Regions from separate parts of the Citrobacter sp. Cm046 genome, predicted to be linked through region 1. Evidence: predicted binding sites of a transcription regulator. Region 1 holds the regulator's gene; each other region holds the start of a gene.
What was found. The regulator PurR, encoded in region 1, represses purine synthesis genes. The targets are predictions, from matches to a motif close to CANGCAAACGTTTGCNTG.
Positions count from the first base shown of each region.

Region 1 (7,628 bases):
CCTACTACATCGACTATCGCAATGCACGTCCTGGCTACCTGGAGCATTTCTGGGCGCTGGTAAACTGGGAGTTTGTTGCGAAAAACTTCGCAGCATAAAAATGACAACGCAGAAGGGATCCCCTTCTGCGTTTTAGTGTCAATTTGCAGTCGGGCACGCTTCCTGAGGCTGTTTTTTCGCTGAGATGAAGACCAGCAGCAAAGCCAGCCCCGCCACAATCGCCCCCATCACCGGCACAAAGCTATAACCTAACCCACCGGATATCACTGCGCCACCAGCCGCAGCCCCGAGGGCATTGCCCAGATTAAATGCCCCAATATTAACCGATGAAGATAATCCTGGCGCTTCGCTGGCAACGCGCATCACGCGCATCTGCAAAGGCGGGACTACCGCAAACGTCGCCGCGCCCCAGACCACCATACTGATAGCCGCTCCCAGCTCATTACGCGCCAGAAATGGAATTGCCAGCATAATGACCATCAGCAGTAATAAAAAGCCTTTCAGCGTGCCGTTGACCGACTTGTCTGCCAGCCGACCACCAAGATAATTACCAATAGAGAAACCAACGCCAATTAACACCAACATCCCGGTGACAAATGCTGGTGTGGCATGGGTAATACTGTGCAGAACGGGTGAGATATAGGTATAAAGCGTAAACATCGCACCTGCTCCCAATACGGTGGTCAGTAGCGCCGAGACAACCTGCGGACGCATCAGCACCGCAAGTTCTTTACGCACTTCAGGACGCTCTCCTGCCCCGCCTTTAGGTAACGAGAAGAACAGACTGATCATCGCAATCACGCCCAGACCCGCAGTTGCCAAGAATGACATTCGCCAGCCGATGGTCTCGCCCAGCCAGGTTGCCGCAGGGACACCGCCAATATTGGCGATCGTTAGGCCCATAAACATGGTAGCAACCGCGCTGGCCTGCTTGTGTTTTGGCACCACGCTCGCCGCCACAACAGAACCAAGGCCAAAAAAAGCGCCGTGATTAAGACTGGTCAAAATACGTGAAAGCATGAGAGTGGTGTAATCCGGTGCAATTGCCGAAAGCACATTACCCAGTGTAAATATCGCCATCAGAAAAATAAGCGCATTACGGCGCGCACGATGAGAAAGCAACAATGTCATCAACGGAGCACCCACCATCACGCCAACCGCATATGCGCTGATTAACATTCCGGCAGCAGGAATCGAGACATCCACACCCCGGGCAATGACGGGTAATAATCCCATAGGAGAAAATTCGGTCGTGCCAATACCGAACGCACCAATCGCCAGTGCCAGTAACGGATAATTTATTTTCATACTTCGACTCCATAACGTCGAGCCGTGGCACGACACGTAATAAGAGCCAAAAGCATGACATTGATCGCAAAAATAATAAAGTTAACAAATTTGCAAAAGACTTTTGCAAATTCGCAAATAATAGAACGGGAAAAACGTGCTGAAGGGATGAGGGAGATTGCTCTCCCTCGGAGTAAATCAATGCAGTGCTGCGGTCAAACCACTTGCTACAATCAGGCCCAGAACAATAATGGTGGTGACTAACGAAAATTTCAGATCGGTGCTCATCAAGTTTTCTCCTTTTTATTCCCACACAAAAAGTGATATTGCGCATTTTTGCATACTTGAACGCAAAAATCTCTCACGATTTATATTGATAAATGCTTTTAACTCTTCCCCTTTTCGTTAAGATCAGACAAAATTCCACGCTTACTTGATTAGCGTACCGGCCATTGACCCCTTCCTGACGTTCCGTGTCGTTTTCCCGGCGTGCCGCAACTCTGACGTTGCGTTAAGGGTGTGTAAAGGCAAACGTTTACCTGGAGTATTCTCAGGAGCTTAGGATATGGTCTGGAGTGAGATGTAATGGCAACAATTAAAGATGTAGCGAAGCGAGCAAACGTTTCCACTACAACCGTATCACATGTAATTAACAAGACGCGCTTTGTCGCGGAAGAAACGCGTAATGCAGTCTGGGCAGCCATTAAAGAGTTGCACTACTCTCCCAGCGCAGTTGCGCGCAGCCTGAAGGTGAATCACACCAAGTCGATCGGCTTGTTGGCGACCAGCAGCGAAGCCGCCTATTTCGCGGAAATTATCGAAGCCGTTGAGAAAAATTGTTTCCAGAAAGGCTACACGCTGATTCTGGGTAACGCATGGAATAGCCTCGAAAAGCAGCAGGCATATCTCTCAATGATGGCGCAAAAGCGCGTCGATGGCTTACTGGTAATGTGTTCTGAGTATCCGGAATCACTGCTTTCCATGCTCGAAGAGTATCGCCATATTCCGATGGTCGTCATGGACTGGGGCGAAGCGAAAGCCGACTTTACCGACACGGTCATTGATAACGCTTTCGAAGGCGGTTATATGGCGGGTCGATATCTGGTAGAACGCGGCCACCGCGAGATTGGCGTGATCCCAGGCCCTATGGAGCGCAACACCGGCGCCGGACGCCTGGCAGGATTTATGAAAGCGATGGAAGAAGCGCTGATTAAAGTACCTGAAAACTGGATCGTACAGGGCGATTTTGAACCAGAATCCGGATATCGCGCCATGCAGCAAATCCTCTCCCAGTCGCATCGTCCGACTGCCGTCTTCTGCGGTGGCGATATCATGGCGATGGGTGCTCTTTGCGCCGCTGACGAGATGGGTTTGCGTGTACCGCAGGATGTGTCGTTGATCGGTTATGACAACGTGCGCAACGCCCGCTTCTTCACGCCAGCGTTGACCACGATTCACCAGCCGAAAGATTCGTTAGGTGAGACTGCCTTCAATATGCTGTTAGACCGTATCGTAAACAAGCGCGAAGAGTCGCAATCTATTGAGGTCCACCCTCGACTGGTGGAGCGTCGCTCCGTTGCCGACGGCCCATTCCGCGATTACCGTCGTTAAACCTGTTATACGGGAGCCTGTTCCGGCTCCCGTAGCCACTCTTTATTCAGCGTTTCGCTATCTCCCAGGTAGTCCAGCAACCAGAGCAGTGCTGGCGACGTATCATTTTGCTGCCAGGTCAGACAACATGCGGCATCAGGAAAAGGGTTTTCCAGCTGCAAAGCAACCCACTTACCGCTATCGATCCACGGTTTAGCAAAATGTGTTGGCACCATGCCCACACATAGCCCAGCCGATAAACAGGTAGCAGAGGATTCCCAGTCCGGTACCACGACACGTTTTTGGTTATCCAGCAGCCATGTGATTCGTTTCGGTAGCGTGCGCGAAGTATCTTCACGAACCAACGACGGCCAGTTGCGCAACGTGTCATCGCTTAATGGCCCGGGAATCGAAGCCAACGGGTGATGGCTCGCCACCACGCAACTCCAGCTCAGCATTCCCATATCACGAAACGTGTAACGTCCCCCCACCGGAATCGCCTGCGTTGCACCGATCGCCAGTTCGACGCGACCATCCGATAGCGCATCCCAGACACCGTTAAACACTTCCTGAAAAACCAGCAGTTCCACATCATCGAAGTGACGATAGAAATCCACAATCATCTGCCGGGTGCGTTCCGGTCGCACAATATTATCGACTGCAATCGCGAGCTGCCCTCGCCAGCCGTTGGCGATTTGCTGACATTGCTGGCGAGTGATCTGCATTTTTTTGATAACAGACCGACCTTCTTTTAAAAACCACGCCCCTGCGGGTGTTAGTTCCACATCCCGATGACGTCGCTCGAAAAGCGGAACTGCAAGCCACTCCTCCAGTTGACGAACGGTGTAGCTTACCGCCGAAGGTACACGGTGCAACTCCTGCGCAGCCGAACTAAAGCTGCCGTTACGCGCAACCGCATCAACGACTTCAAGTGAATATTCCGACCACATAGTCTGCCTACAAAAATTTTGAAATCAGTAAACAAATATTAGCGTTTCACAGCGAGAATTTCACTCACTACACTCTGCGACACTGTTTTACTGCTTAAAAAGAGAAATGATGATGCAACCTGGAAAAGGGTTTTTAGTCTGGCTGGCCGGTCTTAGCGTGCTCGGCTTTCTGGCAACGGATATGTATTTGCCCGCCTTTGCTGCTATTCAGTCCGATCTGCAAACCCCTGCGTCTGCCGTCAGCGCCAGCCTTAGTTTGTTCTTAGCCGGTTTTGCCGTTGCGCAGCTTCTGTGGGGGCCACTCTCCGACCGCTATGGTCGTAAGCCAATTTTATTGCTGGGATTATCCATCTTCGCCCTGGGTAGTCTGGGGATGCTATGGGTTGAAAACGCCACCGGCTTGCTGGTGCTGCGCTTCGTCCAGGCCGTCGGCGTTTGTGCCGCATCAGTAATCTGGCAGGCGCTGGTTACCGATTACTATCCCTCGCAAAAAGTTAACCGTATCTTTGCCACCATTATGCCTCTGGTCGGCTTATCACCTGCCCTCGCGCCCTTATTAGGTAGCTGGATCCTGGTACATTTTTCCTGGCAGGCCATTTTTGCCACCCTGTTTGCGATTACCTTGATCCTGATGTTGCCTGCCCTGCGGTTAAAACCGACAGCAAATGCGCGTGACGATAGTCAGGACGCGTTGACGTTCGCGACGCTACTGCGTTCTAAAACATACCGTGGAAATGTACTGATTTATGCGGCATGTTCTGCGAGCTTTTTCGCATGGCTGACCGGCTCACCGTTTATCCTGAGCGAGATGGGCTATAGCCCGGCAGTAATTGGACTGAGCTATGTTCCACAAACTATCGCCTTCCTGATCGGCGGGTACGGTTGCCGCGCCGCACTGCAAAAATGGCAGGGTAGCCAGTTGCTGCCATGGCTACTGATCCTGTATGCAATCAGCGTTATTGCCACATGGGCAACCGGTTTTATTCACCACGTTGCACTGGCCGAAATCTTGATCCCATTCTGCGTCATGGCGATAGCGAACGGCGCGATCTATCCGATTGTCGTCGCTCAGGCACTACGTCCTTTCCCGCAGGCAACAGGACGCGCAGCGGCGATGCAGAACACGCTACAACTGGGTTTATGCTTCCTGGCAAGCCTTGTGGTGTCGTGGTTAATCAGTACTCCGTTGCTCACAACCACCAGCGTAATGCTGTCAACGGTGTTCCTGGCTGCGCTTGGATATAAAATGCAGTCGCAAAAAGAGAATGATTCCCTGGCGAATGAGGGCTCTCAGATTGCACATGGTGAGTCACATTAATAACCGTCATAAATTAATTAGCTGGCTAACAATTTTCGGTTGAATCACCAAATATTCAGGCCTATACTGATTTCCAGTTGTTAAAATTACGATAATTATTCTGTGTTAACGGGAACAAGGTTGTTCCCGTTTTTCCACGGATGGTCTTTTCGGCAAGGGGTTCTCCCTTCCTCTGTTCTACGTCGGATAATAGATTACGGATTAATTCCGTGAAATTTCTCACAAGACCAAAAAAGCGTCTACGCTGTTTTAAGGTTCTGATCACCGACCAGTGATGGAGAAGCTATGAGTTCATCGTGTATAGAAGACGTCAGCGTACCGGATGATAACTGGTACCGAATCACCAATGAATTACTAAGCCGTGCGGGCATTACGATTAATGGTGCTGCGCCAGCGGATATTCGCGTTAAAAACCCCGTTTTTTTCAAACGTGTCCTGCAGGAAGGGTCGCTGGGTTTAGGTGAAAGCTATATGGATGGTTGGTGGGAATGCGATCGTCTGGATATGTTTTTTACCAAAGTCTTACGCGCAGATCTGGAAAGCCAACTCCCCCGCCATTTCAAAGATACTCTCCGTATCGCAACGGCGCGTCTGTTTAATCTACAGACTAAAAAGCGCGCGTGGGTTGTCGGCAAAGAGCACTACGATCTTGGCAACGATCTCTTTACCCGCATGCTCGACCCCTATATGCAGTATTCCTGCGCCTACTGGAAAGATGCCGACACCCTGGAAGCTGCCCAGAAGGCGAAGCTCAGAATGATTAGCGAGAAACTGCAGTTGAAGCCAGGAATGCGCGTGCTCGATATTGGTTGCGGCTGGGGAGGCCTGTCCCAGTTTATGGCAGCACAATACGGCGTGAGTGTGGTGGGCGTGACGATTTCAGCGGAACAACAGAAACTGGCGCAGGCGCGCTGTGAAGGGTTGGACGTTACTATTTTACTCCAGGACTACCGCGACCTGAACGACCGCTTTGACCGCATTGTCTCCGTCGGTATGTTTGAGCATGTGGGGCCAAAAAACTACAACACCTACTTTGACGTGGTTGATCGCAATTTAAAGCCAGATGGTCTGTTTTTGCTGCACAGTATCGGTTCTAAGAAAACTGACAATAACGTTGACCCATGGATTAACAAATACATCTTCCCGAACGGTTGTTTACCATCGGTACGCCAGATTGCCAACGCCAGCGAGTCACATTTTGTGATGGAGGACTGGCACAATTTTGGTGCGGATTACGATACCACGTTGATGGCCTGGCATGAGCGTTTCATGGAGAGTTGGCCGGAGATTGCCGATAATTATACTGAGCGTTTTAAACGCATGTTCAGTTATTACCTCAACGCCTGTGCCGGTGCGTTTCGCGCACGTGATATTCAGCTTTGGCAGGTGGTTTTCTCTCGCGGTGTGGAACACGGCCTGCGCGTTCCGCGCTAGTTCTTTCGGCCCCCGTTCGCGACGGGGGCTTTTCATCATGACTCAGGCCCCAGCCTCACCGGTGATGTTGCTGATCGCGCCTTCTCGCGCGGCCAGTACGCGCTCAACGGTATCAACAACAGCCTGTGTTTGTGGGTCGATTTCAATGTTTACCCGCGCACCAAGCTTTTTCTTGCCAAGCGTAGTACGCTCCAGCGTTTCCGGGATCAGATGAACGCAGAAGCGCGTCGGCGTCACTTCGCCTACCGTCAGGCTGATGCCATCAATACCGATAAATCCTTTATACAGGATGTATTTCATCAGCGACGTATCCTGGACCTTGAACCATATCTGCCGATTATTCTCGGAGGTCAGAATTTTCGACACCTCCGCGGTGGTCATAATATGACCCGACATCAAATGTCCGCCGATCTCATCGCTGAATTTTGCTGCACGTTCGACGTTTACCAGGTCACCTACCCGCAGATCGCCAAGGTTGGTAATACGTAGTGTTTCTTTCATCAGGTCAAAGCTGATGCGGTTGCCATTAATTTCAGTCACTGTCAGACAGCAACCGTTATGTGCAACCGATGCGCCGGTCTCCAGCGCCTCCAGCATGTATTCAGGTAACTCCACTACATGCGTGCGAAAATTTGGTTTCTCATCAATAGACACCAGTTTTGCGGTGCCCTGCACAATACCCGTAAACATACCTGTAACTCCTGAACTCAATTAAGACATCTCTGCTGAGCACAATAGCAGGTGAAAAAACAGGTTGCCAGCAATGCACCGCCCCCACCTGTTTTTTCACTGGAGAATTATGCATTCCTCGCTACAATAGACTGCAATTTCCTCAGCATTTTCTCCTTGCTGCCATTTAAGGCGGCTTTTTTGTCTCTTAAATAACAACAATAGATACTCAAAATAATTCGAGTTGCAGGGAAGCGGTGAGTAAGGTCCGGGACATAAACCGCTGTGTGACCGGGGCAAACGAACGCAACCAACAAACCTGCAGCCTGGAGTATGAAGAGTAATAAGGTGTAAACGTGCAAAAGTATGTAATAGAAGCG
Region 1 is NZ_JAOWGP010000037.1:9,293-16,920, forward strand. Features, by position in the region: gene sodB (superoxide dismutase [Fe]) at 1-98, shown strand, start outside; gene OGX98_RS08790 (MFS transporter) at 139-1,308, opposite strand; gene cydH (cytochrome bd-I accessory subunit CydH) at 1,486-1,575, opposite strand; gene purR (HTH-type transcriptional repressor PurR) at 1,873-2,898, shown strand; gene punR (DNA-binding transcriptional activator PunR) at 2,904-3,827, opposite strand; gene punC (purine nucleoside transporter PunC) at 3,940-5,145, shown strand; gene cfa (cyclopropane fatty acyl phospholipid synthase) at 5,431-6,579, shown strand; gene OGX98_RS08820 (riboflavin synthase subunit alpha) at 6,622-7,269, opposite strand; gene mdtK (MdtK family multidrug efflux MATE transporter) at 7,605-7,628, shown strand, end outside.

Region 2 (7,628 bases), on a different contig from region 1:
CTGGCCCTAAAAGGGGGTCAACGCCCGGGAATTTGTTGAACGGCAGCACCACTTCTTTTACCGAGTAGTACGGTGGGATAACTTCTTTGGTGACGCCCTGCTGTGCCAGCGTTTTACCTGCCATCACTCGTGCAGCCACTTTCGCCAGCGGAACCCCCGTCGCCTTCGACACAAACGGTACCGTACGCGCCGCACGCGGGTTGACTTCAATCAGGTAGACTTCGTTATTCTTCACCGCAAACTGGACGTTCATCAGACCACGAACCTGCAGTTCGAAGGCCAACTTTTGCACCTGCTGGCGCATTACATCCTGAATTTCCTGGCTCAGCGTGTAGGCTGGCAGGGAACATGCTGAATCACCGGAGTGAACGCCAGCCTGTTCGATGTGTTCCATGATGCCACCAATCAGCACCATTTCGCCGTCGCAAATAGCATCCACATCCACTTCTACCGCGTCATCCAGGAAACGGTCCAGCAGTACCGGCGCGTCGTTGGAGACGCTAACTGCCGTCTGGAAGTAGCGACGTAAGTCGGCTTCGTCGTAGACGATTTCCATCGCGCGACCGCCGAGAACGTAGGATGGACGCACCACCAGCGGATAGCCAATCTCTTTCGCCTTCTCAACTGCCTGTTCGATGGCGGTGACGGTGGCGTTCGCGGGTTGTTTCAGTTTCAGACGGTCAACCGCGTGCTGGAATCTTTCACGGTCTTCTGCACGGTCAATTGCATCCGGGCTGGTGCCGATAACCGGCACACCTGCGGCTTCCAGCGCACGCGCCAGCTTCAGCGGGGTCTGGCCGCCGTACTGGACGATGACACCTTTTGGTTTCTCGATGCGCACGATTTCCAGCACGTCTTCCAGAGTTACCGGCTCAAAGTACAGACGGTCAGAAGTGTCGTAGTCGGTAGAGACAGTTTCCGGGTTACAGTTAACCATGATGGTCTCGTAGCCGTCTTCACGCAGTGCCAGCGAAGCATGTACGCAGCAGTAGTCGAATTCAATACCCTGACCGATACGGTTCGGACCACCACCCAGGACCATGATTTTGTCGCGATCCTGCGTTGGGTTCGCTTCGCATTCATCTTCATAGGTGGAGTACATATAAGCAGTATCGGTGGCAAATTCTGCGGCGCAAGTATCTACACGCTTATAAACCGGGTGCAGATTATACTGTTCACGCAGCTTGCGAATTTCCGCTTCGCGCACGCCCGCCAGTTTTGCCAGACGCGCATCGGCAAAGCCTTTACGCTTAAGAGCACGCAGGAAGTCAGCATTGAGCCCGTTGATGCCAAGCTCCGCCACTTTTTCTTCCAGACGCACCAGTTCTTCAATTTGTACCAGGAACCAGCGGTCGATGTTGGTCAGGTTGAAGACGCCATCGACGGACAGACCTGCGCGGAACGCATCGGCGATATACCAGATACGCTCAGCGCCCGCATCTTTCAGCTCACGGCGAATCTTGGTCAGCGCTTCCGGGTCATCCAGGCTCACTTTAGGGTCGAAACCGGTAGCCCCCACTTCCAGACCGCGCAGTGCTTTCTGCAAAGATTCCTGCTGGGTGCGACCAATCGCCATCACTTCACCAACAGATTTCATCTGAGTAGTCAGACGGTCGTTGGCGCCGGCGAATTTCTCGAAGTTAAAGCGTGGGATTTTGGTCACGACGTAGTCGATAGACGGCTCAAAGGAAGCCGGAGTACGACCGCCCGTGATGTCATTCATCAGTTCGTCGAGGGTGTAACCGACCGCCAGTTTTGCCGCCACTTTCGCAATCGGGAAACCGGTCGCTTTTGATGCCAGCGCCGACGATCGAGAAACACGCGGGTTCATTTCGATAACAATCAGACGACCATTTTTGGGATTCACCGCAAACTGGACGTTAGAACCACCGGTTTCCACGCCGATTTCACGCAGTACCGCCATCGAGGCGTTACGCATGATTTGGTATTCTTTATCGGTCAGCGTTTGCGCCGGAGCTACGGTGATGGAGTCACCGGTATGGATGCCCATAGCGTCGAAGTTTTCGATGGAGCAGACGATGATGCAGTTGTCGTTTTTATCACGTACCACTTCCATCTCGTACTCTTTCCAGCCAATCAGCGACTCATCAATCAGCAGCTCTTTGGTTGGGGAAAGATCCAACCCGCGTTCGCAAATTTCTTCAAACTCTTCGCGGTTATAAGCGATACCGCCACCGGTGCCGCCCATGGTGAAGCTAGGCCGGATAATGCACGGAAAGCCAACATCAGCGGCAACCGCGAGCGCTTCTTCCATGGTATGTGCGATACCAGAACGCGCAGTGTCGAGGCCGATTTTCTTCATCGCGATATCGAAGCGACGGCGGTCTTCAGCTTTATCAATCGCATCCGCCGTTGCCCCAATCATGGTCACACCGAATTCAGCCAGTACGCCCTGACGCTCAAGTTCCAGTGCACAGTTCAGCGCAGTCTGGCCGCCCATGGTCGGCAGTACCGCATCCGGGCGCTCTTTTTCGATAATCTTACGCACAACTTCCCAGTGAATCGGCTCGATGTAGGTAGCATCGGCCATTTCCGGGTCGGTCATAATGGTTGCCGGGTTGGAGTTTACCAGAATAACGCGGTAACCCTCTTCACGCAGGGCCTTACATGCCTGCGCACCGGAATAGTCAAACTCACACGCCTGGCCGATAACAATCGGACCCGCGCCCAGAATCAGGATACTTTTTATGTCTGTACGTTTTGGCATGGCTCTATTAACTCCTGATTATTTCGCGGACTGACGGTAAAGCTCAATTAACTCGATAAAGTGGTCGAACAGCGGCGCAGCATCATGCGGCCCCGGACTGGCTTCCGGGTGGCCCTGGAAGCTGAACGCCGGTTTATCAGTGCGGTGGATACCCTGAAGGGTGCCATCGAACAGCGATTTATGCGTTACGCGCAGGTTTGCAGGCAGCGACGCTTCATCCACCGCAAAGCCGTGGTTTTGTGCAGTAATCATCACGGTGTTGTTATCAATATCTTTAACCGGATGGTTGCCGCCGTGGTGGCCAAACTTCATCTTGATAGTCTTAGCACCGCTCGCCAGCGCCAGTAGCTGATGGCCTAGGCAGATGCCGAATACCGGAATATCGGTTTCGAGGAATTTTCCAATCGCGTCGATAGCGTAGTCGCACGGAGCCGGGTCACCAGGACCGTTGGACAGGAAAATACCGTCCGGATTCATCTTCAGTACTTCCTCTGCGGAGGTCTTCGCCGGCACCACCGTCAGGCGACAGCCGCGATCCACTAACATGCGCAGAATATTGCGTTTAGCACCAAAATCATAAGCCACAACATGGAACGGGAGTTCATCTGCAGATTTCGCTTCTGGCAGGTCACCTGCCAGCGTCCAGCTCCCCTGCGTCCAGTTGTAAGGCTCCGCAGTGGTGACTTCTTTCGCCAGGTCCATTCCGTTCAGGCCTGGGAAGGCTTTCGCTTTTTCCAGCGCCAGAGCTGCATCCGGGTTATCCCCTGCAATGATGCAGCCATTCTGTGCGCCTTTTTCACGCAGCAGACGAGTCAGCTTACGGGTATCAATATCGGCAATCGCCACAATGTTGTGACGCTTCAGGTAAGAAGAGAGGTCTTCAGTATCGCGGAAGTTGCTGGCAATCAGTGGCAGGTCGCGGATGACCAGACCTTGCGCATGTACCTGAGAAGATTCTGCATCGGCTTCATTGGTGCCGACATTGCCGATATGGGGATAAGTAAGAGTGACGATTTGGCGGGAATAGGAAGGATCAGTGAGGATTTCTTGATAACCGGTCATTGAAGTATTGAAAACGACTTCCCCAACCGCCGAACCTGTTGCCCCTATGGCCCGACCGTGAAACTGGGTTCCGTCTTCCAGAACCAATAGCGCTGACTTAATCAAAACACCCTCCAGAGAATATTCACTCACTTTATTTGCATATTAATTCATTAAGACAGAATGAATCAATGCAAATTTGCTTACCTATGGATTTCTGGCAAACGGCGGCATTCTAGAGACAGCCCAGCTAAAAGTCTACCCAAAAGGGCAATTTTTATTATTATTTTACGCAACTGGAATGAAACATGCGATTTAACAGGCAAAAAGATCAGCTAAGTGGGGGTAGAAAACGCTTGCGGAACTTATCGAGCGTGAAAAATAGCTTACACATGAAAAAAAGTAGACCATTTGGTCAAAATTTACATTTAATCTACAAAATACTGTAGGTAAATGTTTCAAATTAATCAACTCAGGACAAAAACACACAAAAACAATCAAAAATAAAAGGGCAATAAAATATTGCCCCATGTAATCAACTAATTATGATTACAATAACCACATCACGAAGGATAAATAATGCCTATAAACTGCGTAAATCAAGCACATCACGCATGTCAAAAAGACCATTTGACTTAGATTTAAGCCAGATGGCCGATCTCACCGCTCCATTAGCAAACGTCATACGGCTGGAAGCCTTGTGCGTAATCTCGATACGTTCGCCAATATCAGCGAACATCGCGGTATGTTCCCCGACGATGTCCCCTGCACGCACTGTGGCAAAACCAATGGTGCCAGGTACACGTTCACCGGTGTAACCTTCACGGCTATAGACAGCGCAATCTTTGAGATCTTTATCCAGTGCCCCGGCAATCGCTTCTCCCATCGCCAGCGCTGTGCCTGACGGCGCATCTACTTTATGACGGTGGTGGGCTTCGATGATTTCAATGTCGGTGTAATCACCCATCACTTTCGCCGCTTTTTCCAGAAGCTTCAGCATGACATTGACACCCACGCTAAAGTTAGCGGCGAATACAATGCCAATCTCCTGAGCAGCATCATGAATAGCTTGTTTGCCTGCATCATCAAAGCCAGTCGTCCCAATAACCATCCCTTTTCCATGCTGGCGACAAAATGCCAGATGCGTCAAAGTGCCTTCCGGGCGAGTAAAATCGATAAAAATATCGAAATCATCTTTGATCGCCTCAAGGCTACTCTGCACAGTCACGCCCGTTTTCCCGGCTCCTGCCAACTCTCCGGCATCGCTACCCAGCAAGGATGAGCCTTCACGCTCCAGCGCCGCGCCCAGCTGTACGCCATCCATGCCGAGGGTGGCCTGAATCAACTGGCGCCCCATGCGCCCCCCGGCTCCCGCGATGGCAACGCGGATTTGTGCATCATGCATAGCTATTCTCTTTTGTTAATTTCACGTAAATCATTTTCAGATTAACCAGCGCATCGCTGCGCCGCCAGCCGAAAACGTCGATAATTAGAATTTAATGATAAACAGGGAGAGATATCAGTAAAAGACATGACACTACGGAATAAGCAGCGTCATATCGTTATATCGTGCAGAAATCAGGGGGCCAGCGCCAACACGTGAGCAACCCACTGTTGAAAACCTTCAACGTTCAGATCCAGCGCCACCTGTGCGTTTGCCGGTTGACCAAGTCGTCCTTCAATATCCACCACCGTCGTACCCGACGTGTATTCACCCTGCGTTTCTACTGCCACAAAGCACGGCTTCATTGTGAACAGATCCGGACGCACCAGCCAGGCAATGGCGCAGAGATCGTGCATACGCAGCCCTGTATTCATGCTACCACTGCGGTAATGACTGAACAGCGCATGCAGCATTCTCCCGGTCTGGTTCAACTCAGGCAATGTCGCCAGATAATCTGGTGCGAGTACTGCCTGATTAGTAACATCCAGCCCGCACATCACAATCTCCAGCCCACTCTGGAATACTTTTGCTGCCGCTTCAGGATCGATAGCAATATTAAACTCCGCATTTGGCGTAAAGTTTCCCCTACCCGCGGAACCGCCCATGATCACCAGACGACGAATATTGAACGCACATTCCGGATAGTGCATCAGCAGCAATGCAATATTAGTTAACGGACCAATAGCAACCAGGGTGAGGGGTTCAGGAGAGCTCATCAATGCATCACGGATCACCTGAAAGGCGGGTTTTACTAGCGGCTGACGGTTATGTTCGACAAACTCATATCCTTCCATACCGGACTCACCGTGTACAGAAGCCGCGTCGCGTAGCGGTCGCAGCAACGGCATTGATGCCCCTTGTGCCAGCGGGATATCCGCATTCCAGAAATGTAGCAGTTGTAGCGCGTTACGAGTGGTTTTTTCCACAGAAACGTTACCTGCCACCGTGGTCATCAGTTGCAGATCCAGCTCAGGGGCAAACAGCGCGGCGGCTATAGCAGCGGCATCATCAATGCCGGGGTCGGTATCAAGAATGATCGGTAAGCGCATGGTTTCTCCAAAAAAAATGCCAGACGTTAAGTCTGGCATCTTCTCATAATAGATAAGTGAAAGTTTTACTCTACTTCACGAACATCCACACGCAGCTCTTTAGGCACTTCGAAAACAATGTTCTCTTCACGTCCTTCCAGCGGAACAGGTTCCCCGCCGCCAAACTCCTGTAGGCGAGTAATCACGTTCTGCACCAGGATATCCGGTGCAGAAGCTCCGGCGGTGACACCCACGCACTTCGCCTCTTTCACCCACAATTCCTGGATATCGGTTGCATCGTCGATCAGGTATGCCGCTTTGCCCATACGCTGCGCCAGCTCGGCCAGGCGGTTGGAGTTAGAGGAGTTTTTCGAACCGACCACCAGTACCACATCCGCTTGTTCCGCCAGCGCACGAACCGCTTCCTGTCGGTTAGTGGTGGCATAGCAGATATCGTCTTTACGCGGTCCGACAATTTTCGGGAAACGGTTACGTAGCGCGTCAATCACATCAGATGTGTCGTCCACTGAGAGCGTGGTCTGCGTCATAAACGACAGCTTCGCTTCGTTTTTAACGTCCAGCGTCCACACATCATCTGGTGATTCAACCAGATACATTCCCCCTTGCGGGTTGCTGTACTGCCCCATTGTGCCTTCGACTTCCGGGTGCCCGGCGTGGCCGATCAGGATCGACTCTTCACCGCGACGGCTGGCTCGCGCGACTTCCATATGCACTTTCGTCACCAGCGGACAGGTTGCATCAAACACCGTGAGGTCACGACCTTTCGCCTCATTACGTACTGCCTGAGACACTCCGTGAGCCGAGAAAATCAGGATCGCGCCATCTGGTACTTCGCTGATTTGCTCTATAAAAATAGCGCCGCGCTCGCGCAGGCTATCCACCACATAGCGGTTATGCACCACTTCATGACGGACATAAATCGGCGCGCCGTAAATGGCCAGCGCGTTTTCTACAATGCTGATAGCGCGGTCTACGCCAGCGCAAAAACCGCGCGGGTTGGCCAACAGGATCTGCATTTTACGCCTCCAGTGCCGGTTCGACTTCCAGCACTTCAATATCAAAATGAACGGTATGCCCGGCCAGCGGATGGTTGAAGTCAACCGTGATTGAATCACCATTGATTTCGCGGATCACACCCGGCATCTCACTGCCGTCCATTGCGGTAAAGAGCATGATAGCGCCAATTTCTGGCTCACCCGCGTCCATAAATTCCCGACGCGAGAAATACTGAATTAAGTCCGGGCTTGCCACACCAAAGGCGGCGTCCGGCTCCAGAGAAAAAGTGGTTTTATCACCCTCTTTTAACCCCAGAAGATGTTGTTCCAGTCCTTCAGACAGAGAACCATCGCCCAGGCGGAACAGCGCA
Region 2 is NZ_JAOWGP010000046.1:397,064-404,691, reverse strand. Features, by position in the region: gene carB (carbamoyl-phosphate synthase large subunit) at 1-2,728, opposite strand, end outside; gene carA (glutamine-hydrolyzing carbamoyl-phosphate synthase small subunit) at 2,747-3,895, opposite strand; gene dapB (4-hydroxy-tetrahydrodipicolinate reductase) at 4,353-5,174, opposite strand; gene rihC (ribonucleoside hydrolase RihC) at 5,348-6,262, opposite strand; gene ispH (4-hydroxy-3-methylbut-2-enyl diphosphate reductase) at 6,328-7,278, opposite strand; gene fkpB (FKBP-type peptidyl-prolyl cis-trans isomerase) at 7,280-7,628, opposite strand, start outside.
Region 2: a site for PurR is predicted at 3,987-4,004, ahead of carA (glutamine-hydrolyzing carbamoyl-phosphate synthase small subunit). Genes of this name have one in related genera too.

Region 3 (7,628 bases), 310 kb from region 1:
ATGCAGACTACCGGCAAGATCGGCCTGTGCTCCCGCGTTAGCGAGCGTGGCGGGAATTTCAAACCAGCCAAAAACACTGATAGCTTTACCGTCAGCGGTAGAAATCAGATAACCGCTGATCACAATAGAAAACAGCAGGATATATAACGCGAGGTGGCCCAGTGCCGCAGCGAGGCGAGTTAAACGGGAATAGCTTTTCAGCGCCGGGGGCGGAGGGGAGAAAATCCGCCAGGCAATGCGGATGACCAACCCCATCATGAGCAGTACACCGATGCTTTTATGCAGTTCCGGGGCCTGGTGGTACCAGCCATCGTAATAGCTGAGTGTTACCATCCATAAACCCAAACCAAACATGCCATACACGGCAATAGCAATCACCCAGTGTAATGTCGCAGATACGACGCCATAGCGCTGTGGACTATTATTGAATTGCATAAACACACCGATAGATATTACAGGAGTGAATGAAAATGGCGTGAAAAAGACATTAATGCAACTAATAAATAACAATGGTGATGATATTTATTTTTAATTCAATAAATTTGATTTATTTACAAGGTAAACATCAGCGGATTAGTGTGAGTGGGCAGATTATGGCTTAATTTAAGGGTGTTTGTTGGTTTGTTTGTTATTCAGTTTATTGCAATGAAAATTAAGAAATTCTAAATTTTTGTCAATTACTGTCAGTATTCTTTGGTCAGAAAAACATAATGTATATAACGTCCATAATGGCCAGCAGTGACCATAAAATAATGTAGAGCATAAAATGCTCGCGAATATTATTAACCAGGTAATGAAAGATGCGACGCATCAAAAGTATTCCTTAAATAGAAATGGCCTCACAGAGAGGCCATTTAGTGATTATTGTTTAAAACGGGTAAGTTTGAACGGGGACAGGTCAAAGGCTGACGGTTTGTCCTGGGCGAAATCCGCAGCGATCTCCCCCAACACGGAGGCAAATTTGAAGCCATGACCGCTCAACCCGGTAATGATTAGCGTATTGTCATGCTCTGGCAGCGTATCGATAATAAAGTCTTCGTCCGGAGAGTTATCGTAAGTGCAGGACGCACCATGCAGGCAACATCCAACACCGGGCAGAATAGTACGCAGGAATGGGAAAGCTTCGGAACCATCGCTGGCAACTGCGGCAAACGGTTTACGCTCTTCGGCGGAATGGATGATCTGCCCGCCGTTATGTTTACCAATCTTCAGCTCGTCATTTTCAGCCGGGAAACCGTAATACTGATCGCCATTCGGCAACTCACCGGTAAATGCCGGGAATTTGTTTTTAATGCTGTAGCGCCCGTCTGCCTGGTACCATGCAAACACTTTGCGCACCGGTTGTATTGGCAGTTCGGGCACCAGTGCCTGAACCCAGGTTCCGGTGCTAATCAGCGCTTTTTTAGCATGGTAGTCTCCGTCCGCTGTTTCAACCGTGACGCCATCATCATGATGATGAATTGCGGTGACAGGACATTTAAATAGCTGTGCACAGCCTGCTTCCTCAGCCAGACGGATCCAGGTTTTAATGGCTAGCTCACTGCGTAAAAAACCTGACTCTGCTTCAAACAAGCCAATATAGTTTTCAGGTACACGGATTTCGGGCCAGCGCGCCATAATCGCGGCTGCGTCCAGTTGCTCAACGTTTAGCTGCCACTGTTTTGCGCTTTGCGCCACGTTAGATAAGAAGGTTGAATCTGCCGGGCCGAGGTTGATAACACCTGAACGGACAAACACGGGTTCTTCATTTTGCGTGGAGAGTTCATCCCACAATGTCTGCGCACGCAGTACCAGCGGAACGTATTTTTCGCCTTCGCCATACGCATGACGAATTAATCGTGTGTCGCCGTGGTGGCTGCCCTGTTGATGTGGTGGCATATGTGCATCGATCATCAGAACATTCAGACCGGCGCGAGTGGCATAGTATCCAGCTGCGGCACCCACGGAACCGCTGCCAATAATGATTAAGTCGTATTTCATCCGCTTCTCTCTGCAATCGCGATAGTTGCAGGGTAAATAAATGACCAGCATTATTCAACCAGGAAATAAGAAAGGCACCGTTAAGGTGCCTTTTGATGGTTGGGTGCATCAGATTTAATGACGCTGATACTCATTCACCTGGTAATCGCCTGATTCAATTTTGGCGATTCCTGCTTCTAATATCGAAATAAATTGCCTGGCAACATCAGTGGTTAACCAGAGCGTTTGACCAACTTCAGTCCCATCCGGGTCCGGACGATTCGGGGTCTGGTAGTGCAAACGCAGCATCAGCGCATCATAGCTATCAACGGTGCTGATGTCCCATCCTACAAGCGGATGAGTCTGAATGACTTCATTATTCTTTTCCATCATGCCCCCTAATTCGTGTTACTAGACAACGGTTTTCGAGGTTCAATGCGTTTTTTCTGAAGCAACTTCAGTATATCAATAAATATGGGTATTCACTGGAAATTTAAAGAGGGAGACGCATAAATTTTATGTTTTAAGTGTTATCCGAACAATAAATCGGCACCTTATTCATATTTTTTTGGCATGTTATGCAGTTATTTTGATGCTCAGGCTAAAAGATAATCAGTTGCGTAAATAAACGTTACCCGTTTTGGTAGCAGGATTACGCTATTGATTAAAAGGCAATGTGTGTAAAAAAGCCGGGGCGACCCGGCAAATAAACATCACTGCATATCATTTATTATTCATTGATGAACCAGTCATCTGCGCTTTCCCATGTTTCCTGCAGGATCTCGCTGATGCGTTCTTTGTCCTCTTTGGTCGCGCCAATGACCGCCAGATTGTTTGCGGTGGCATAACGAACGGTGACATTACCTTCGTTATCCGGGAAATGATGGTTAATACGGCGGGAGAGTTCACCTGCCAGGGCGTCAATCGCACCGGCAGGCAAAGGTGAAGTTTTAGCAATAGTGACTTCAATACGCATAATAGCCCCCTGTTGAATATACTGGTTATTTATACAGTTAACTTCAGTAATTGACAACAGTTGGCTATATTTTTTTTATCTTTTTACAGACCAGCGTACCGTTTCTCCGCCGAGGAAGGGGACCAGTGTGTCATCTTCAAGCGCGATGCTCTCCGGTACCTGCTGTTCAATTCTAACCAGTTCAATAAAGGTTTCGTTAACCGGCAGTCCGTAGAATCGAGGGCCATTAAGCGAGCAGAAGGCTTCAAAATGGGCCAGAGCATTCATCTCTTCGAATACGGTGGCATAACTGCCCAGCGCGGTCGGTGCGTTAAAACAACCCGCGCAGCCGCAACTGGACTCTTTGCGATGACGTGCATGTGGTGCCGAGTCAGTGCCAAGGAATGCGCGGGTAAAACCGCTGGCGACCAGTTCACGCAGCGCCTGCTGGTGGATGTTACGCTTGAGGATCGGTAAGCAATACAGATGCGGGCGAATTCCGCCTACCAGCATATGGTTGCGGTTAAACATTAAATGCTGTGGCGTTATCGTTGCTGCGAGGAATTCATTCCCGTCACGCACGTACTCTGCTGCATCTTTGGTGGTGATATGTTCAAACACGACTTTCTGCGCGGTCAGGCGCTGACGCAATGGCTCCATCACAGTTTCAATAAAGCGCGCTTCGCGATCAAAAATATCGATGTCCGCATGGGTCACTTCGCCATGTACCAGCAATGGCATGCCGAGTTTTTCCATCCGCTCCAGCACTGGCATGATGGCATCAATAGATGTCACGCCGTGTGTGGAGTTGGTGGTGGCATTCGCCGGATAGAGTTTGGCTGCAGTGAATACACCTTCTTTGAATCCGCGCTCCAGCTCATTGGGATCCAGCGTATCCGTTAAGTAGCAGGTCATTAATGGGGTGAAATCGTGACCGGCAGGCACCGCGTCAAGAATGCGCTGACGGTACGCGATAGCGGCGTCAACCGTAGTGACAGGCGGTGCCAGGTTGGGCATGACAATCGCGCGCCCATAAATTTCACTGGTATAGGGCACGACAGTTTTTAACATGTCGCCATCGCGAAAGTGAAGATGCCAGTCGTCTGGGCGGCGGATCTTTAAAACCTGGGATGGTGCAGTCATCAATATGCTCCGGCTGAGGATAGTCATTTTTGCCGGAAACAAAGGATAAGCGGAAACGTTTTCGTTTGCACGAAAAAAAGGGTGCTGATGCACCCTCATTTTTATTAATCAGTAAACGGAATGATTATTTCTCCCGGTTTCACCTCAATACCTTTGGCCAGCTTTTTCGCCAGCGCTTCGCCGTTACTGCTATCTTCTCGCAGGATATAAGCCGGTTGCTGATTGAAATAATTCCGCAGCGACTGGTTTAAATAAGGCATCAGGGTTTGCAGAACCGATTGCATTTTTTCCGGTGTGACGGTTGCATCAACAACTTCCATCTCTTGCAGATAGATAGCGCCTTTTTCTTTGTTGAAGACCGGCAATGCTTTTAACTTCAGCTTCATGGTCGCTTTCTGACTGCCAAACAGGGAGTTCATATCCAGATTGGCATCCCCGGTCAGGGTCACTTTATTCGGCTCTTCACGACCGATCTGACTGGCGAGATTGCTCAGAACAATATGTGCTTCAGCAACACCGGGCAAGCCAATGTCTTTAGAAAAGTTATTGTGTTTCGCCAGCGCCTGATTAATTTCTTGCTCGCTAACCGTGTATTGCGTGAGTTGATTACAACCAACCAACAGGCCGCCGACAATTAGTGCAGCGGCAAAAAAAAACTTTTTCATGGGGTTCCTCAACATGATGCTTGTGGCGTAATCGTGACACAAAGCAGCATCTAGTACCAGCACGCCGGACACCAGCAGAAAAAACTGAAAATGTGTCCATGCGGCTGGCTAAATATCAGGCACCTGGCTCCAGCATACCGCGTGATGTGCGTTTGTGGCTGAACTGCCAGCCCAGAGCCAGAAAAGTGATAAGGCCGATAACCCCGAGCATCATCCATGGCAGTTCGGGTTGCGACAACGCTTTGCCCATGTCAAACAACCAGCCGCCGCCGATGTAACCTATTGCGCCGCCGATAGCTAATCCCAGCCGACTAAAGCCCATGTAACTCCCCCGTGCCCGCGCATTCGCCAGCGATGCGCTGAGCGTTTCCCGCGCTGGTTCCGCAATAATGGAACCGATATAGAACGTACAGATCAGAGTGAAAAGCTGCTGTAAATTACCGACCAGACCAATGGGCATCATACTGAGAGACATCACCAACAAACCGGCCATCAGGCGGTGTTCCAGGCGAAAACGCTTTTCACTCCAGCGAGCAATCGGGTAGAGCAGCGTTAAGGAGAGGCATGCTTCAATGGCATACATCCATTTCACGGCGGACGGTGAACCCGCAATATCGTTAACCATAATCGGTAGCATCAGCATGACCTGCACCGCCAGCATGTAATAACCCGCTAATGTCAGGACATAGGTGACAAATCGCTTGTCATGCATCACGTGACTCATCCCTTCGCGTACCGGAATTTTCACCGTCGACAGTTTCCACGCGGGGAGAAGCCAGGCATTAAAGGCAGCGCACAGGACAAACAAAATCGCGCCCGTGGCGCATACCAGTCGGAAGTCGTACTGTAGCAGCCAGCTTCCGAGTAACGCACCAACGACCGCGCCGGCACTATCCTGCATCATCAGGATAGAGAAGAAACGCCCACGTTTTTCCGGGCGGATCAGTTTGACCACCAGCGCGGAGCGGGGAGGATCGAACAGTGTGCCGCCTAATCCGGAGAGAAAACAGGAAAACCACAGCAGCCAGGGTTCATGGGCAATACCCATAGTGGCGAATCCGGCGGCGCGCATCAGCATGCCGGTGACAATCATCGGTTTTGCACCAAAACGGTCTGCAATCGCTCCGCCAAAAATACCCAGCCCTTGCTGAATAAATTGGCGTAATCCAAGCGCAATACCAACCATTACGGCAGCCCAGCCCATTTGGTCGACGAAACGAATAGAGATCAACGGGAATACGACGAAGAAACCCAGTACGACCAACATATTATCGATGAGCAGGAAATATTTACCCAGGTTCCTCGCCTGCGAAACTTGCGACATTTCCCCTCCAGGGAAAAACTCGTCACTCTGATTAGAGTTTAAAAGATAAGCACCTCCTATTCTGCGGTGTCGTCTGATCTTTTCCCACCCCTGGGGAAACAATATTTTTTTATCAAAAGCCAGTCTTGATAGAGAGTTTTCATCAAAATGTGTGAATAATTCAAAAAATGATGTTTTGCTCTTTTCACAGGGTGTATTTGCACAGGTATAGTATCGCAAATAGCGTATTGAAGACGTTACGGGAAGGAGTAGGTATAGAATGTTTGGCTATCGCAGTAACGTGCCAAAAGTGCGCTTAACCACGGACCGCCTGGTCGTGCGTTTAGTGCATGAGCGTGATGCCTGGCGTCTGGCAGATTATTACGCAGAAAATCGTCATTTCTTAAAACCCTGGGAACCTGTTCGCGATGAAAGCCATTGTTATCCTTCTGGCTGGCAGGCGCGTCTGAGTATGATCTCTGAATTTCATAAACAAGGGTCTGCTTATTATTTTGCGTTGCTCGATCCAGAAGAGAAAGAGATCATCGGCGTCGCGAACTTCTCTAACGTCGTGCGTGGATCTTTTCATGCATGTTATCTCGGTTATTCCATTGCGCAGAAGTGGCAGGGACAGGGGCTGATGTATGAAGCCTTAACCGCGGCCATTCGTTATATGCAGCGCTCACAGCATATTCACCGCATTATGGCGAATTACATGCCACATAATAAACGTAGCGGCGATTTGCTGGCGCGGCTTGGTTTTGAAAAAGAAGGGTATGCAAAAGACTACCTGCTGATTGACGGGCAGTGGCGCGATCACGTGCTAACGGCGTTGACAACATCAGAATGGACCCCGGGTCGCTAAGTTTCAGCTGTATTGGCTGATTAATGGAGAAGACGATGAAATACGAATTAACCGCCACCGAAGCCCGCGTGATTGGCTGTCTGCTGGAAAAGCAGGTAACAACGCCAGAACAGTATCCGCTCTCCGTGAATGGCGTTGTGACCGCCTGCAATCAAAAAACCAATCGTGAACCGGTGATGAACCTGTCGGAATCGGAAGTGCAGGACCAACTGGATAACCTGGTTAAACGGCATTTTCTGCGTACTGTAAGCGGGTTTGGTAATCGCGTAACCAAATACGAGCAACGCTTTTGTAACTCAGAGTTTGGCAATCTGAAGCTCAGTGCAGGAGAAGTGGCGTTAATTACGACGTTATTATTGCGCGGCGCACAAACGCCCGGAGAGTTGCGTAGTCGAGCATCCCGTATGTATGAATTCAGTGACATGGCAGAAGTTGAATCGACTCTGGAGACACTGGCCACCCGTGAAGATGGTCCTTATGTTGTCCGTCTGGCACGTGAACCCGGTAAGCGCGAAAGCCGTTATATGCACCTGTTTTGCGGTGAAGTTGATGAGCCGATCGCAACGGCAGATGAATCTCCGGCTGCTTCTGGTGGTTTGCAGGCGCGCGTCGAGGCGCTGGAAACTGAAGTGGCAGAGCTAAAACAGCGGCTCGATTCGCTACTGGCGCATCTGGGAGACTAATGTGAAAAAATTACGTATCGGTGTTGTCGGGCTGGGCGGCATTGCGCAAAAAGCC
Region 3 is NZ_JAOWGP010000037.1:315,123-322,750, reverse strand. Features, by position in the region: gene OGX98_RS10320 (cytochrome b) at 1-435, opposite strand, end outside; gene OGX98_RS10315 (YceO family protein) at 698-811, opposite strand; gene solA (N-methyl-L-tryptophan oxidase) at 862-1,980, opposite strand; gene bssS (biofilm formation regulator BssS) at 2,095-2,349, opposite strand; gene dinI (DNA damage-inducible protein I) at 2,690-2,935, opposite strand; gene pyrC (dihydroorotase) at 3,011-4,057, opposite strand; gene OGX98_RS10290 (lipoprotein) at 4,162-4,722, opposite strand; gene mdtH (multidrug efflux MFS transporter MdtH) at 4,838-6,046, opposite strand; gene rimJ (ribosomal protein S5-alanine N-acetyltransferase) at 6,306-6,890, shown strand; gene OGX98_RS10275 (YceH family protein) at 6,926-7,573, shown strand; gene OGX98_RS10270 (Gfo/Idh/MocA family protein) at 7,575-7,628, shown strand, end outside.
Region 3: a site for PurR is predicted at 4,106-4,123, ahead of pyrC (dihydroorotase). Genes of this name have one in related genera too.

Region 4 (7,628 bases), on a different contig from region 1:
AACGGCCGTGCGATGCTGGTGAAACAGGAAGAGGTGATTAACATCGCCAACATCCAGTCTCGCCTGGGTAACAGCTTCCGTATCACTGGAATTAACAACCCGAACGAAGCGCGTCAGCTGTCGCTGCTGCTGCGTGCCGGTGCGTTGATTGCGCCGATTCAGATTGTTGAAGAACGGACTATCGGCCCGACTCTGGGTATGCAGAACATCAAGCAGGGTCTGGAAGCCTGTCTGGCTGGTCTGGTGGTTTCTATCCTGTTCATGATCTTCTTCTATAAGAAGTTCGGCCTGATTGCGACAAGTGCGCTGATTGCCAACCTGGTACTGATCGTCGGTATCATGTCGTTGCTGCCGGGTGCCACGCTAAGTATGCCGGGTATTGCGGGGATCGTCTTAACCCTTGCCGTCGCGGTCGATGCGAACGTACTGATCAACGAACGTATCAAAGAAGAGTTGAGCAACGGACGTTCGATACAGCAGGCGATCAACGAGGGCTATGCGGGCGCGTTCAGTTCCATCTTCGATGCGAACATTACGACGCTGATTAAGGTCCTGATCCTGTATGCAGTCGGTACTGGGGCAATTAAAGGGTTCGCGATTACTACCGGTATTGGTGTGGCGACGTCGATGTTCACCGCGATCGTCGGTACACGTGCCATCGTAAACCTGTTGTATGGCGGCAAGCGCGTCAAAAAGCTGTCAATCTGAGGAGTGCGATGTGGCACAGGAATATACTGTTGAACAATTGAACCACGGCCGTAAAGTCATCGACTTTATGCGCTGGGACTACTGGGCTTTCGGCATCTCTGGTTTTCTGCTGATTGCGGCCATCGTGGTGATGGGCGTACGCGGATTTAACTGGGGGCTCGATTTTACTGGTGGTACGGTAATTGAAATCACGCTGGAAAAACCAGCGGAAATGGACGTGATGCGCGATGCGCTGGAGAAAGCGGGTTTCGTTGAGCCGCTGCTGCAGAACTTCGGTAGTAGCCACGACATTATGGTTCGTATGCCGCCAACTGAAGGTGAAAACGGCGGGCAGGTACTGGGTAGTAAAGTGCTGAGTGTAATTAACGAAGCAACTAACCAGAATGCCGCTGTGAAACGTATCGAGTTCGTCGGACCCAGCGTGGGTGCTGATCTGGCGCAAACCGGTGCGATGGCGCTGATGGTGGCGCTGATTTCCATCCTTGTGTATGTCGGTTTCCGCTTTGAGTGGCGACTGGCCGCTGGGGTCGTGATTTCCCTTGCGCACGACGTGATTATCACCTTAGGGATCCTGTCGTTGTTCCATATCGAGATTGACCTGACAATCGTCGCATCGTTGATGTCGGTAATTGGTTACTCGCTAAACGACAGTATCGTGGTATCTGACCGTATTCGTGAAAACTTCCGCAAAATCCGTCGCGGTACGCCTTACGAAATCTTTAACGTGTCACTGACCCAGACGTTGCACCGTACGTTAATCACCTCCGGTACGACGTTAGTGGTTATTCTGATGCTGTACCTCTTTGGTGGTCCGGTGCTGGAAGGCTTCTCGCTGACCATGCTTATCGGTGTCTCCATCGGTACTGCCTCGTCTATCTACGTAGCATCGGCGTTGGCGTTGAAGCTGGGTATGAAGCGCGAGCACATGCTGCAGCAGAAGGTCGAGAAAGAAGGGGCGGATCAGCCGTCTATTCTGCCGTAACCGAAGCTGCGCGTAAAAGCTGGAATCCCGATCGCAAGGTCGGGATTTTTTTTGCCTGTAGCACGCTGATTTCGTGTGGATATTAGCGAGTGGAGTAGAATCGCCCCAAGCTGGGGTGACCCGGTGAGGCACAGTGTTGCGGGGCTTGATCTCCGTTGGCCTTGTCGCCGCGTGGCAACATGCGCCCGAAACGGGCCAGAGGGAAACTTTTGGCCCTTTTTGCAAACACTACTGACAGTATGCTGTCAGTAGTCCTGTTTTATAGTCCTTCTGAGATTACCCACAAAGGCAGGAGGATGTATGAATAACGTGATTAACTGGTTTGAAATCCCGGTAGCGGAAATGGATCGTGCCATTGCTTTTTATGAACCGGTGATGCAGGTTTCGCTGCGTCGGGAGAATATGGATTGTGCTGAGCTGGCAGTGTTCCCGCATCAGGACCCAGCCCCCGGTGGCGCACTGGCTAAATTTGATGGTATTACGCCTTCGCAGCAGGGCGCTATTATTTATCTGCATACGGACGATCTCCCGGCTACGCTTGCGCGTGTCGAAACAGCGGGTGGTAAGTGTGTGTTTGGACCACTTGAGCTGGGGCAGGATATTGGCACGATTGCGTTATTTACCGATAGTGAAGGTAATCGCGTTGGCTTGCACCAGCCTGCATAATATTTCTAAATACAGAGGGTTAAGATGACCAGGCGCGCTGACCGTTTATTTCAGATTGTACAGATCCTGCGTGGCAGGAGGCTGACAACGGCGGCGCATCTGGCGGAGCGGCTCGAGGTTTCTCCTCGCACGATCTACCGCGATATCTGCGATTTATCAATATCCGGCGTGCCTGTTGAAGGGGAGGCGGGCAGCGGGTACCGTTTAATGGCAGGATTTGATCTGCCACCTTTAATGCTCACTCACCGTGAGTCAGAAGCACTGATGGTCGCAATCCGATTACTGAAAACCTGGGGCGGTGATTCGCTCTCGCGGGAGCTGGAATCGGCGCAGGAAAAAGTGTTGGCGATCCTGCCAGAAGAGAGTCGTCGCAGGGCAGAACAGACGCGTATTTTTGCCCCTGACTTTGGAACTCAATTACATTCTCGTAGCACATTTGATCTTATACACCGGGCTGTATCTACCCAACAGGTTCTGGCACTGCATTATCGTGACGAAGCCGGGCAACTCTCCTGGCGAGATGTGCAGCCGCTGGGGTTATTTTTCTGGGGAGAGCACTGGCTACTGGTTGCATGGTGTGAAAGGCGTGAGGATTATCGCTGTTTTCGTGTTGATCGTTGTCTCTGCGTTACCCCTGTGGACAGGCATTTTCGTGAGGATACCGGACGTTCGCTAAGCGACTTTTTGCGTAAAGTTCGCTGTGACGATAAGCCATAAAAAAGCCAGCGGTTAAGCTGGCTTTAACATGCTGGTCTCCGGGCCGGCGCAGTGCCGCCCGGTATCAGGCAAAATTAGAAGTTGTAACCGACAACCAGATAGCCACCCCAACCGGTAGAACGAACGTTTTCTTTCATCCAGCTCAGATCAGCGTCATCGTTCCACTGACCGCCGTTGTGCCAGTAACGAGCGACGACGGAATAGTGCCAGTGGTCGTAGTTCAGTGCCAGAATGTGGCTGGAGGCGATAGAGTCGTTAGTACGCTGTTTAATACCATTCTCAGCATAAGCACTCTTATCACCGAGATCGGAACCCCAGTCAAAGTTAGTGAAACCAATGTAGCTCAGGTTACCACCCCACAGTTCGGTAATTGGCACAAAGTATTTCACTTTGAAACGGTAGCCATCCCAATCGTTTTGATTTTCTGCACCGTAGTTCTGCCACTGATACTTAGCGTATACGTTCATGGACAGGCTCATCGGCAGGCCAGTGTCGATGTCGGTACCCAGACCCATATACCAGGTGCTCTGACGGCCATCTTTGTTACGACCCATGTCGTAGATATAGTTGTTGGCGAAGTACCACTCTTTGAACGGACCAAAGCTCAGATCAGTACCGGTCAGTTTGTCGATGGAGAAACGCGGTTCAATTTCCATAAACAGCGGGGAACCGTGGTTCCAGATACCTTTCGCATCGGTGTTACCACCGAAGAAGACTGGCGCATCCATGTAACCATAGAAGTCGAACCAGTCTTTCTTAGCGAAAGCTTCATATTCCAGATAGGTATCGTTACGGATCTGTGGTCCGAAACGGGTGTGGTAGCTACCTACTACGTTAACGCTCTGATGCCACCAGTCGGAAAGATATTGCGGTTTGTCATTTTCTGCCGCATTAGCAGTAAAGGACGAGGAGAGCGCCAGTACTGCACCGGCTGCAAGTAATGTTTTTTTCATATGTATGCCACTGTTTGAAATCCCTTTCGGGAGTGAAAAAGGCGCAATTTGCGTTTCTAAATATTTCGTATTTCTTCGGAGCCTATTATAAAAATCATTGTTCACAAAAATATGTCTTGTTTCACAGTTCTATCATTTACGTAATCGATTGCGTTCACGTTTGCGTACTTTAGGCGGCGAATTGTACTGGCTCCCATGAATGTTGCCAAGTTTTACTAAAAATCTCGATGATGTCAGAGGAGTAACAAAATGAAGGCTGGTGATGTTGCGGAACGCACAAAACGTTCCGCAAAAAAGTTTATTGTGTCACAGGCTGGATGTCGTGGATGCGTACAAACCCTAATTGCTCCGGAGACAGGCCATTAAGCTGTAACGAAATGTCTACGTCGCTGGGTGCAAGAATACTTGCCGGAGCGTTTATCAATTGGTTCTGAACATTCACCTCCTGATAGTTGTCCGTGGTGCCCTGAATTTGCCCGTACTCTACGGTGGCGCTAAAAGCGGGTAAAGGGGTGTCGGATTCGCCCTGAATACGTAATGTCAGGCGCGTACCGTCTGCATTTGGTGCAATATTCACCAGTGACATGCGTAACGTACCGATCTGACTGTTCAGTCGGGCGGGGGTTTTGGAACCCGGTAGTAAATAGACGCCACTGGTGGATTTTGCATTCAACATATTCTGCTGCGTTATTTTCACCGTTTCCTGATTAAGCTGTGTCATCTCTTTGCTCAGCGTGCTGACGCTTTGATGCATTTGGCGTACTTCGCTTTGCTGTGCACAGGCGCTAAGACTAAAGAGACTTCCCACCAGGAGAATTCTTAGGTAACGTCTTGTCATGTAGGTTACTTCCTTTATTGTCGCGATAGCATAATGGTAGTGTGCAAAGAGCACGAAGGCATCGATCCTTTATCTCAAAAGCGCTCTGCCTTTGTTGTCACGCCAGTTCAGGGTAAAATAGATTTCTGTTAACCACCTGGTCAGGACGCCGTATGCATTGCCCATTCTGTTTCGCCGTAGACACTAAGGTAATTGACTCTCGTCTTGTAGGCGAGGGCTCCTCGGTACGCCGCCGCCGGCAGTGTCTGGTCTGTAACGAACGTTTTACCACTTTTGAAGTGGCTGAACTTGTCATGCCGCGCGTTGTAAAAAGCAATGATGTGCGTGAACCTTTTAATGAGGAAAAACTGCGTAGCGGTATGCTCAGAGCACTTGAGAAACGACCTGTTAGCGCTGATGACGTCGAAATGGCGTTAAACCATATAAAATCCCAGCTGCGCGCGACAGGCGAACGTGAGGTTCCGAGCAAGATGATCGGTAACCTGGTGATGGAGCAACTGAAAAAGCTCGATAAAGTCGCCTACATCCGCTTTGCCTCGGTCTACCGGAGCTTTGAAGATATCAAAGAATTTGGCGAAGAGATTGCTCGCCTACAGGACTAAGCCATGCAGGATGAATTTTACATGGCGCGAGCGCTGAAGCTTGCTGCGCGCGGACGTTTTACCACACATCCCAACCCCAACGTAGGCTGTGTGATTGTTAAAGATGGCGAGATCGTCGGTGAAGGTTATCATCATCGCGCAGGTGAACCGCATGCTGAAGTTCATGCGTTGCGGATGGCGGGTGAGAAAGCAAAAGGCGCAACGGCTTACGTTACGCTGGAACCCTGCAGCCACCATGGTCGGACTCCGCCGTGCTGTGATGCGCTGATCGCCGCAGGCGTGACGCGAGTTGTGGCCGCCATGCAGGACCCCAATCCGCAGGTCGCTGGGCGCGGGCTTTATCGCCTGCAACAGGCGGGCATTGACGTCAGCCACGGGCTGATGATGAGTGAGGTTGAACAACTTAATAAAGGCTTCCTCAAGCGGATGCGTACAGGATTCCCGTATGTGCAGCTTAAGCTTGGCGCATCGCTCGATGGCCGCACTGCGATGGCCAGCGGCGAAAGTCAGTGGATAACTTCGCCCGAGGCGCGCCGCGATGTGCAGCGCCTGCGCGCACAAAACCATGCCATTTTGACCAGCAGCGCCACGGTACTGGCGGACGATCCTCAGCTTACCGTCCGTTGGGAGGAGTTGGGGGAGTCAACCCAGGCTCTCTATCCGCAAGAAAATCTGCGTCAGCCGATCCGCATTGTCCTTGATAGCCAAAACCAGGTGACGCCGGAGCATCGTATTGTGCAGCAGCCGGGAGAAACCTGGATTGCCCGTACTCATGACGATCCCCGCAACTGGCCGGAGGCGGTTCGTAGCCTGAAGATTCCTGAACATAACGGGCATCTGGACCTGGTGGTGCTGCTGATGCAACTAGGCAAGCAACAAATTAACAGCATTTGGGTTGAGGCTGGCCCGACGCTTGCGGGCGCGTTATTACAGGCCGGAGTGGTTGATGAGCTAATCATCTATGTTGCGCCTAAACTGTTAGGGAGCGATGCACGAGGATTATGTGTGCTGCCAGGACTTGAGAAACTGGCTGATGCCCCCCATTTCAAATTCAATGAGATACGCCATGTAGGTCCGGACCTTTGCCTGCATTTAGTGGGCGCATGATCTCCCGGTTCGAAAGGGAAGCAGCGCACAGATTATTATGATAAAATCCGCCCCCCTGCGGGGTCTAGTGAATCCGAAGGAAGAATATGAACATTATTGAAGCTAACGTTGCTACCCCGGACGCTCGCGTCGCCATCACCATTGCGCGTTTCAACAACTTTATCAATGACAGCCTGCTGGAAGGTGCGATCGACGCCCTGAAACGTATTGGTCAGGTTAAAGATGAAAACATTACCGTCGTTTGGGTTCCAGGCGCGTATGAGCTGCCGCTGGCGGCAGGTGCGCTGGCAAAAACCGGTAAATACGACGCGGTGATTGCGTTAGGCACGGTGATTCGTGGCGGTACCGCACACTTCGAATATGTGGCTGGCGGTGCAAGCAATGGCCTGGCGCATGTCGCTCAGGACAGTGGCATTCCGGTAGCCTTCGGTGTTCTGACCACCGAAAGTATTGAACAAGCCATTGAACGCGCTGGCACTAAAGCCGGCAACAAAGGCGCAGAAGCTGCACTGACTGCACTTGAAATGATTAATGTATTGAAAGCCATTAAGGCCTGATTTTTGTAAGGGGAAATCCGTGAAACCTGCTGCTCGTCGCCGCGCCCGTGAGTGTGCCGTCCAGGCGCTCTACTCCTGGCAGTTGTCCCAGAACGACATCGCTGATGTTGAATACCAGTTCCTGGCGGAACAGGACGTAAAAGATGTCGACGTTCTGTATTTCCGTGAACTGCTGTCCGGGGTGGCGACTAACAGCGCGTACCTGGATGGACTAATGAAGCCTTACCTGTCTCGCCTGTTGGAAGAGCTGGGTCAGGTAGAAAAAGCCGTGCTGCGTATTGCGCTGTTTGAACTGTCTAAACGTAGTGATGTGCCGTATAAAGTGGCCATCAACGAGGCGATTGAACTGGCGAAAACCTTCGGCGCTGAAGATAGCCATAAATTCGTTAACGGCGTACTGGATAAAGCAGCACCTGCGATTCGCCCCAACAAAAAGTGATCTCCAGGCCGGTAGGATAGCGGAATTATATTTCCGCTGTCGCCGGCCTTTTCTTTTTT
Region 4 is NZ_JAOWGP010000036.1:196,053-203,680, forward strand. Features, by position in the region: gene secD (protein translocase subunit SecD) at 1-708, shown strand, start outside; gene secF (protein translocase subunit SecF) at 719-1,690, shown strand; gene OGX98_RS07595 (VOC family protein) at 1,991-2,356, shown strand; gene OGX98_RS07600 (helix-turn-helix transcriptional regulator) at 2,381-3,073, shown strand; gene OGX98_RS07605 (nucleoside-specific channel-forming protein Tsx) at 3,148-4,026, opposite strand; gene OGX98_RS07610 (SadB/YajI family lipoprotein) at 4,325-4,864, opposite strand; gene nrdR (transcriptional regulator NrdR) at 5,017-5,466, shown strand; gene ribD (bifunctional diaminohydroxyphosphoribosylaminopyrimidine deaminase/5-amino-6-(5-phosphoribosylamino)uracil reductase RibD) at 5,470-6,573, shown strand; gene ribH (6,7-dimethyl-8-ribityllumazine synthase) at 6,660-7,130, shown strand; gene nusB (transcription antitermination factor NusB) at 7,150-7,569, shown strand.
Region 4: a site for PurR is predicted at 4,164-4,181, ahead of OGX98_RS07605 (nucleoside-specific channel-forming protein Tsx). Genes of this name have one in related genera too.